Regions from separate parts of the Embleya sp. NPDC020886 genome, predicted to be linked through region 2. Evidence: predicted binding sites of a transcription regulator. Region 2 holds the regulator's gene; the other holds the start of a gene.
What was found. Region 2 encodes HspR, which represses chaperone genes until heat shock. Its sites were predicted from a motif close to TTGAGNNNNNNNNNCTCAA; they were not measured.
Positions count from the first base shown of each region.

Region 1 (3,412 bases), on a different contig from region 2:
GATCAGCGCGACCAACATGCCCCGCCGATCCAGCCGCCCGGTGGTCACGGTGACCAGCGGCGCACAGATCGCCGCCACCAGGCCCGGCACGGTCATCAACCACCCCGCCGTGCCGTCCGAGACCCCGAACTCGCCCCCGATCGGCGTCAACAACCCGATCGGCAGGATCTCGCTGGTCACGATCGCGAAGATGCCGACTCCCAGACACACCACACCCGGCCAGTACTGCCGAGGTTCGTGCTCCCGCGTCCGCGCCCGCGCCTGCTCCCGCGCCCGCTCTCGCTCTTGCGAAGCCGGGTCGGTCCGCCCGGTCGTGTGCTCGTCGGATCCGGTCGTGACGGACATGAAGTCCCTTTCGGCGGTGGGGGTGGGGCCCCGACAGCGGGGCGCCCCCAGTACAACCGCCGGCAACCCGCCGGGTCTGGCGGTATCCCGCCGTCAACGTCCTTCCGCCGCCGAGCAGTCGGAGATCGACCGCCGCCCGTGCCGACCCGCCGCACCGCACGGGTCGGCTTTACGAATCCGCCCACGGGTCGGCCCGACGGGATCCGTCCACGGGTCGGCCCATCGGCCCTACCGATCGGCCTACAGGTCGGCCGGGGTCAGTGAGTACAGCACGACATCGATCCGACCCGTGTGCAGCCGACCGGCGTTGCGCAGCGTGCCCTCGCGGTGCAGGCCGGCCTTGATCGCCGTCTTGCGCGAGGGGATGTTCCCGACGGCGGCCTTGAGTTCGAGGCGCTCGAAGCCCTGCTCGGTCAACAGCCAGCGCCCGAGCACCCGCGTGGCCAAGGCGGCGATCCCGCGTCCGCGAGCCCACGGCGCCACCCAGTACCCCACCTCGCTGACCAGTTCGTGCCAGTCGGTGCGCTTGAGCCCGATGGCGCCCAGGAGTCGGCCCTCGTCCGGGTCGACGATCGCGAAGTGCACCCCGTCACCCGACTCGCGCAGCGTGTGCGCCGTTTTCGTACACCAGTCGACGGATGCCTCCAGGGTGTACGGCCGGGGCAGCGGTAACCATCGCTGGACTACCTCGTCCGCACAGGCGGCTCGGTTGTCCTCGGCATCATCGGCGCCGAACGGCCGCAGTGTGATCGGCCCCGCAGGCAGGACACGTTCGGGAAAGACGTCGCTCACTGACCGGATTCGCCCCCTCGTATCGAGTCGCACGATTCTTCCGCCCCACCGACCCACGACGAAAGTGCCGGGCGCGGAATTCACCCACTGCGCCCAATCCCCGACCCGCACCGGGGCGCACGAGTCAGGACAACCAGACCAGTACCGCGTCCCCGGCCTCGGCCGCGGAGCGGAAGAACACGCCGAGCGCCGCGTAGTGCCCGGTGGCGTACTCGAGGGATTCTGCCTGCTCCCAGACGAAGGCCGGATAGACCCCGGCACGCACCAGGTCGGCCGGGCCGACACCCGCGACGAGCCGGTGACCGGGAGTCGCCGACAGAGCCTCGGCGGCTGCTCGAACGCGGTCCGGGGTGAGGTAGCGCGGAACCCCGTGACTCCAGTCGTTCTCGTCCCAGGGCATCGCCTCCGCACCGTGGACGACGTCGACGGTGAAGCCGATCCGCCGGGTCAGGAAGCCCAGGGCGTCCCACGCCTTGTCGGTGTTGTGCGACCGGGCCCGCGTCGGGTCGGGACACCCCTCCGACTCGGCGTCGAGGACGTCGTCGATGAATTCCTCGCCCCACGCCTGGTCGGTGATCGCCCGCGCCAACTCGGCGGGGGCGACTCTCAGGTACTCCCCGACCATGCCCATCGCCGCAGGCTAGCGGCGTCCACCGACAACTTCGCCCAGGGCGAACACGGATCGGGGAGGGTGGGGGAACAAAGGGAGGCTCTTGTTTCTTGAGTCAATGCAGCGCAACTTTTTCGACTGTGGCTACCTGAGGGGCATGACATGAGCGAGACCATCGGGACCTTGACCCTGCCGGTTCTTCCGCTGGACGACGTGGTCGTCCTCCCCGGCATGGTGGTCCCGCTCGAACTCGATGACGCGGAGACCCGTGCCGCCGTGGATGCCGCGCGGGCCGCCGCGGGGCGGTCCGGTGGACCCGGCATCCGTAGTGAGAGCAAGGCGCGGGTGCTGCTTGTTCCGCGCGACGACGGGCAATACCCGGCGGTGGGCACGCTCGGCGTGATCGAGCAGGTCGGCCGACTGCCCGGGGGCGAGTCGGTCGTGGTGGTGCGCGGCGAGGGCCGGGTGCGGATCGGCAGCGGTACCACCGGGCCCGGCGCGGCGCTGTGGGTCGAGGCGACCCGGGTGGCGGACGTCGAGGCGGACGAGCACACCCACGAGCTGGCCCGCGAGTACAAGGCCCTGGTCACCACCGTACTCGGCAAGCGCGGCGCGTGGCAGGTGGTGGACCACGTGCAGGCCCTGGAGGACCCCAGCGACCTGGCGGACAACTCCGGCTACGCCCCCTACCTGACGCTCCAGCAGAAGATCGAGGTGCTCCAGACCGTCGACGTCGAGGAGCGGCTGACCAAGGTCGTCGGCTGGACCCGGGACCACCTCGCCGAGCTGGACGTCGCGGAGACGATCCGCAAGGACGTCCAGGAGGGGATGGACAAGCAGCAGCGCGAATTCCTGCTCAAGCAGCAGCTCGCCGCCGTGCGCAAGGAGCTCAACGAGCTCAACGGCACCCCGGACAGCGAGGAGGAGGACTACCGCGCCCGGGTCGAGGCCGCGAATCTGCCGGAGAAGGTGCTGGCCGCCGCGCTCAAGGAGGTCGACAAGCTGGAGCACGCCTCCGACGCGTCGCCCGAGGGCGGCTGGATCCGCACCTGGCTGGACACCGTCCTGGAAATGCCGTGGAACGACCGCAGCGAGGACGCGTACGACATCGCCGAGGCGCGCGCGATCCTGGACGCGGACCACTCCGGCCTGGTGGACGTCAAGGAACGCATCGTCGAATACCTGGCGGTCCGCAAGCGCCGTGAGGAGCGCGGACTGGGCGTGGTCGGCGGACGACGCTCCGGCGCGGTGCTGGCCCTGGTCGGCCCGCCCGGCGTCGGCAAGACCTCGCTCGGCGAGTCGGTGGCCCGCGCGATGGGTCGCTCGTTCGTCCGGGTCGCGCTCGGCGGTGTGCGCGACGAGGCCGAGATCCGCGGCCACCGGCGCACCTACGTCGGCGCGCTGCCCGGCCGGATCGTCCGGGCGATCAAGGAGGCGGGCAGCATGAACCCCGTCGTCCTGCTCGACGAGATCGACAAGGTCGGCTCGGACTACCGCGGCGACCCGACCGCAGCCCTGCTCGAAGTGCTCGACCCGGCGCAGAACCACACCTTCCGCGACCACTACCTGGAGGTCGAACTCGACCTGTCCGACGTGGTGTTCCTGGCCACGGCCAACGTGCTGGAGACGATTCCCGAGCCGCTCCTGGACCGGATGGAACTGGTC
Region 1 is NZ_JBIRRX010000001.1:81,928-85,339, reverse strand. Features, by position in the region: gene ACH4U8_RS00345 (MFS transporter) at 1-345, opposite strand, end outside; gene ACH4U8_RS00340 (GNAT family N-acetyltransferase) at 586-1,137, opposite strand; gene ACH4U8_RS00335 (YfbM family protein) at 1,262-1,768, opposite strand; gene lon (endopeptidase La) at 1,910-3,412, shown strand, end outside.
Region 1: the regulator HspR is predicted to act here: its motif matches at 1,858-1,876, upstream of lon (endopeptidase La).

Region 2 (3,412 bases):
AAGCTCGCCGTCGAGTTCCACCCGGACAAGAACAAGGGTGACACCAAGGCCGAGGAACGGTTCAAGGAGATCTCGGAAGCCTACGACGTGCTCGCCGACGACAAGCGGCGCAAGGAGTACGACGAGGCGCGCACCCTGTTCGGCAGCGGGGGCGGCTTCCGCGGCCCCGGCGGCGGCCAGGGCGGCGCCGGCGGTTTCCCCTTCGACCTCGGCGACATCTTCGGTGGCCAGCAACAGAGCGGTGCGGGCAACGCCGGTGGGCTGGGCGACATCTTCGGCGGGCTGTTCGGCGGCGGTCGCCAGACCGGACGCCAGCAGCCCCGGCGCGGTTCGGACGTGGAGTCCGAGGTCACCCTCGGCTTCGCGGACGCGGTCGACGGCGCCACCGTGCCGATCCGACTGACCAGCTCCGAGCCGTGTCGGCACTGCAACGGCACGGGCGCGGCCGCGGGCACCACCCCGCGGATGTGTCCGACCTGCGCCGGTTCCGGCAACGTCAGTCGGCCGCAGGGCGGCTTCGGCTTCTCCGAGCCGTGCCGCGACTGCAAGGGCCGCGGGCTGCTGGTGGACGACCCGTGCATCGTGTGCAACGGCAGCGGTCGGGCCAAGAGTTCGCGCACGATGCAGGTCCGGATACCGGCCGGGGTCCAGGACGGCCAGCGGATCCGGCTCAAAGGCAAGGGCGCTCCCGGCGAGCGCGGCGGCCCCTCCGGCGACCTCTACGTCGTGGTGCACGTCAAGTCGCACGCCGTATTCGGCCGCAAGGGCGACAACCTCACGGTCACCGTGCCGGTCACCTTTCCGGAGGCCGCGCTCGGGGCGGAGATCACCGTGCCCACCCTGGGCGGCGTCCCGGTCACGCTCAAGCTCCCCGCGGGCACGGGCAACGGCCGCACGTTGCGCGTGCGCGGGCGCGGTGCGGCACGCAAGGACGGCACTCGGGGCGACCTCCTGGTCACCATCGAGGTGACGGTTCCGCAACTGCTGAACGACAAGGCGCGCGAGGCGCTGGAGGCGTTCCGCGAGGCGACCGTCGCGCACGATCCCCGAGCCGATCTGTTGGACGCGGCGAAGGGGGCATGACATGCGACCGGGCGGTTTGGGCGGCGACGGCGGCATCGGCGGGCGGCGTGGCTACGAGATCGACGAGACCTCGCCGGTCTACGTGATCTCGGTGGCCGCACAACTGTCCGGCCTGCATCCGCAGACGTTGCGCCAGTACGACCGACTCGGCCTGGTCTCGCCGGACCGCACGGCCGGTCGCGGGCGGCGCTACTCCGCCCGCGACATCGTGCAGTTGCGCGAGGTGCAGCGGCTCTCCCAGGAGGCCGGCATCAACCTCGCCGGGATCAAACGCATCCTGGAACTGGAGAACCAGGTGCTCGCGCTGCGCATGCGCGTGGCCGAGTTGGAACACGGGCTGCACGAGGCGACCGACGCGAGCGCCCGCCGCGAGGCGGCCGTACACGCCTCCTACCGGCGCGATCTGGTCCCGGTCCGACCGCAGGCGGGCACCGCGCTGGTGGTCTGGAAACCCAGGCGCGGACGCACCGACTGACGCACGGCCGGGCGGCGATCCCCCAGGGGCGTGGCTTCGGCCGCGCCCCTCGTTCGTGCATGCGGTTCGGCCGGCCGAGCGGTCGCGGGTGGGGTTCCGAGCAACCTTGATGCCGCTCGATACGCGTCAGTAGGGTCGCCGCATGAAGCCGAATCGTCGGGACGTCCTGAAGTACTCGGCCGCGAGCGCGGCACTGCTCGGAGCGGCGGCGTGCACCGACGCCAAGGACGAGCCGGACACGAAGAAGTCGAGCGAGGCGCCCAAATCCGGCGCCCCGAGCCCCGGCGGTCCGGCGGGCGCGGCCGGCACCACGCTGGAGCGCACCCTGGTGCTCGGCCCGCCCGGCGCGGGCGGCTACCGCAAGGTGGTCGCCGGACCCGGCGAACCACACCTGCTGCGCACCGAGCTGGCCCCGGGCGCCGGCCCGGGCAGCAAGGCCAAGAGCGAACCGCTGGTCGCCTTCACCCAGTTGACCGACATCCACATCCAGGACTCGCAGTCGACCGCGCGGGTGGACTTCCTGGACCGGCACAGCGACAAGGACCAGCCGTTCGCGAAGCTGCTGCCGTTCCAGTCGTCGTATCGCCCGCAGGAGGTGCTGACCGCACAGATCGCCGAGGCGATGGTGCAGTCGCTGAACCGGATAGGCAAGGGCCCGGCGCTGGGTCGGCCGCTCGCCTTCACCATCTGCACGGGCGACAACACCGACAACATCCAGTTCAACGAACTGCGTTGGTACATCGACGTGTTGGACGGCGGAAAGAAGGTCACCCCGGACTCGGGCGACCGGAACAAGTACGAGGGCCCGATGGACGCGGTCGCGTACCACGAGCGCTACTGGCACCCGGACGGCACGCCGGCCGGGCAGAAGGACGACGTGCCGCGGCGCGACTACGGCTTCCCCACCGTGCCGGGCCTGCTCGACGCGTGCCGGCGTCCGTTCGAGGCGACCGGCCTGAAGACCCCCTGGTACAGCGCGTACGGCAATCACGACGGCCTGGTCCAGGGCAACCTGCCGGTCAACGAACTGCTGGCCAAGGTCGCGGTCGGCGACGAGAAGGTGCTCGACATATCCGCGGGTCAGACCATCGTCTCGCTCGCACTCGGGCTGCAGAGCGGCAAGCCGGACGCGCTCGCCGCGCTGCTGTCGGGGCCCAAGCGCAAGGTCACCGCCGACCCGGACCGCCGGCTGATCGACCGCGCGGAGACGATCAAGGAACACTTCAACACCAGTGGCCTGCCCAAGGGCCACGGCTTCACCCAGGCGAACCTGGACGCCAAGACCGCGTACTACAGCTTCGACCAGGGTCGGGTGCGCTGCCTGGTCCTGGACACGGTGAACCAGTACGGCCTGGACTCCGGCTGCCTGGACCCGACCCAGTTCGCCTGGCTCCAGGACCACCTGGTCAAGGGCAGCTCCAGCTACCTGGACGAGCAGGGCAAGGTGGTCCAGGGCACCGGCCAGGACATGCTGTTCGTGCTGTTCAGCCACCACACCATCGACACGCTGGTGAACAAGACGGTGCCCTCGGGACAACCCGCGCGGATCCTGGGCCCGCAGGTGCAGGCGCTGTTGCTGCGCTTCCCGAACGTCGTGTTGTGGGTCAACGGGCACACCCACGACAACAACGTGAAGCCCTACCCGCGGCCGGCGGGCAGCGCGGTCCCCGGCGGCTTCTGGGAGATCAACACCGCGTCGCACATCGACTGGCCCTCGCAGGCGCGGATCGTGGAGATCGGCGACAACAAGAACGGCACGCTCTCCATCTACGGCACCATCGTCGACTCCGCCGGGCCCGAGTCCAACGGCGGCAAGCTGGACAGCCCGGTCGCGCTGGCCGCGCTGGCCCGCGA
Region 2 is NZ_JBIRRX010000014.1:225,942-229,353, forward strand. Features, by position in the region: gene dnaJ (molecular chaperone DnaJ) at 1-1,083, shown strand, start outside; gene ACH4U8_RS36555 (heat shock protein transcriptional repressor HspR) at 1,085-1,558, shown strand; gene ACH4U8_RS36560 (TIGR03767 family metallophosphoesterase) at 1,701-3,412, shown strand, end outside.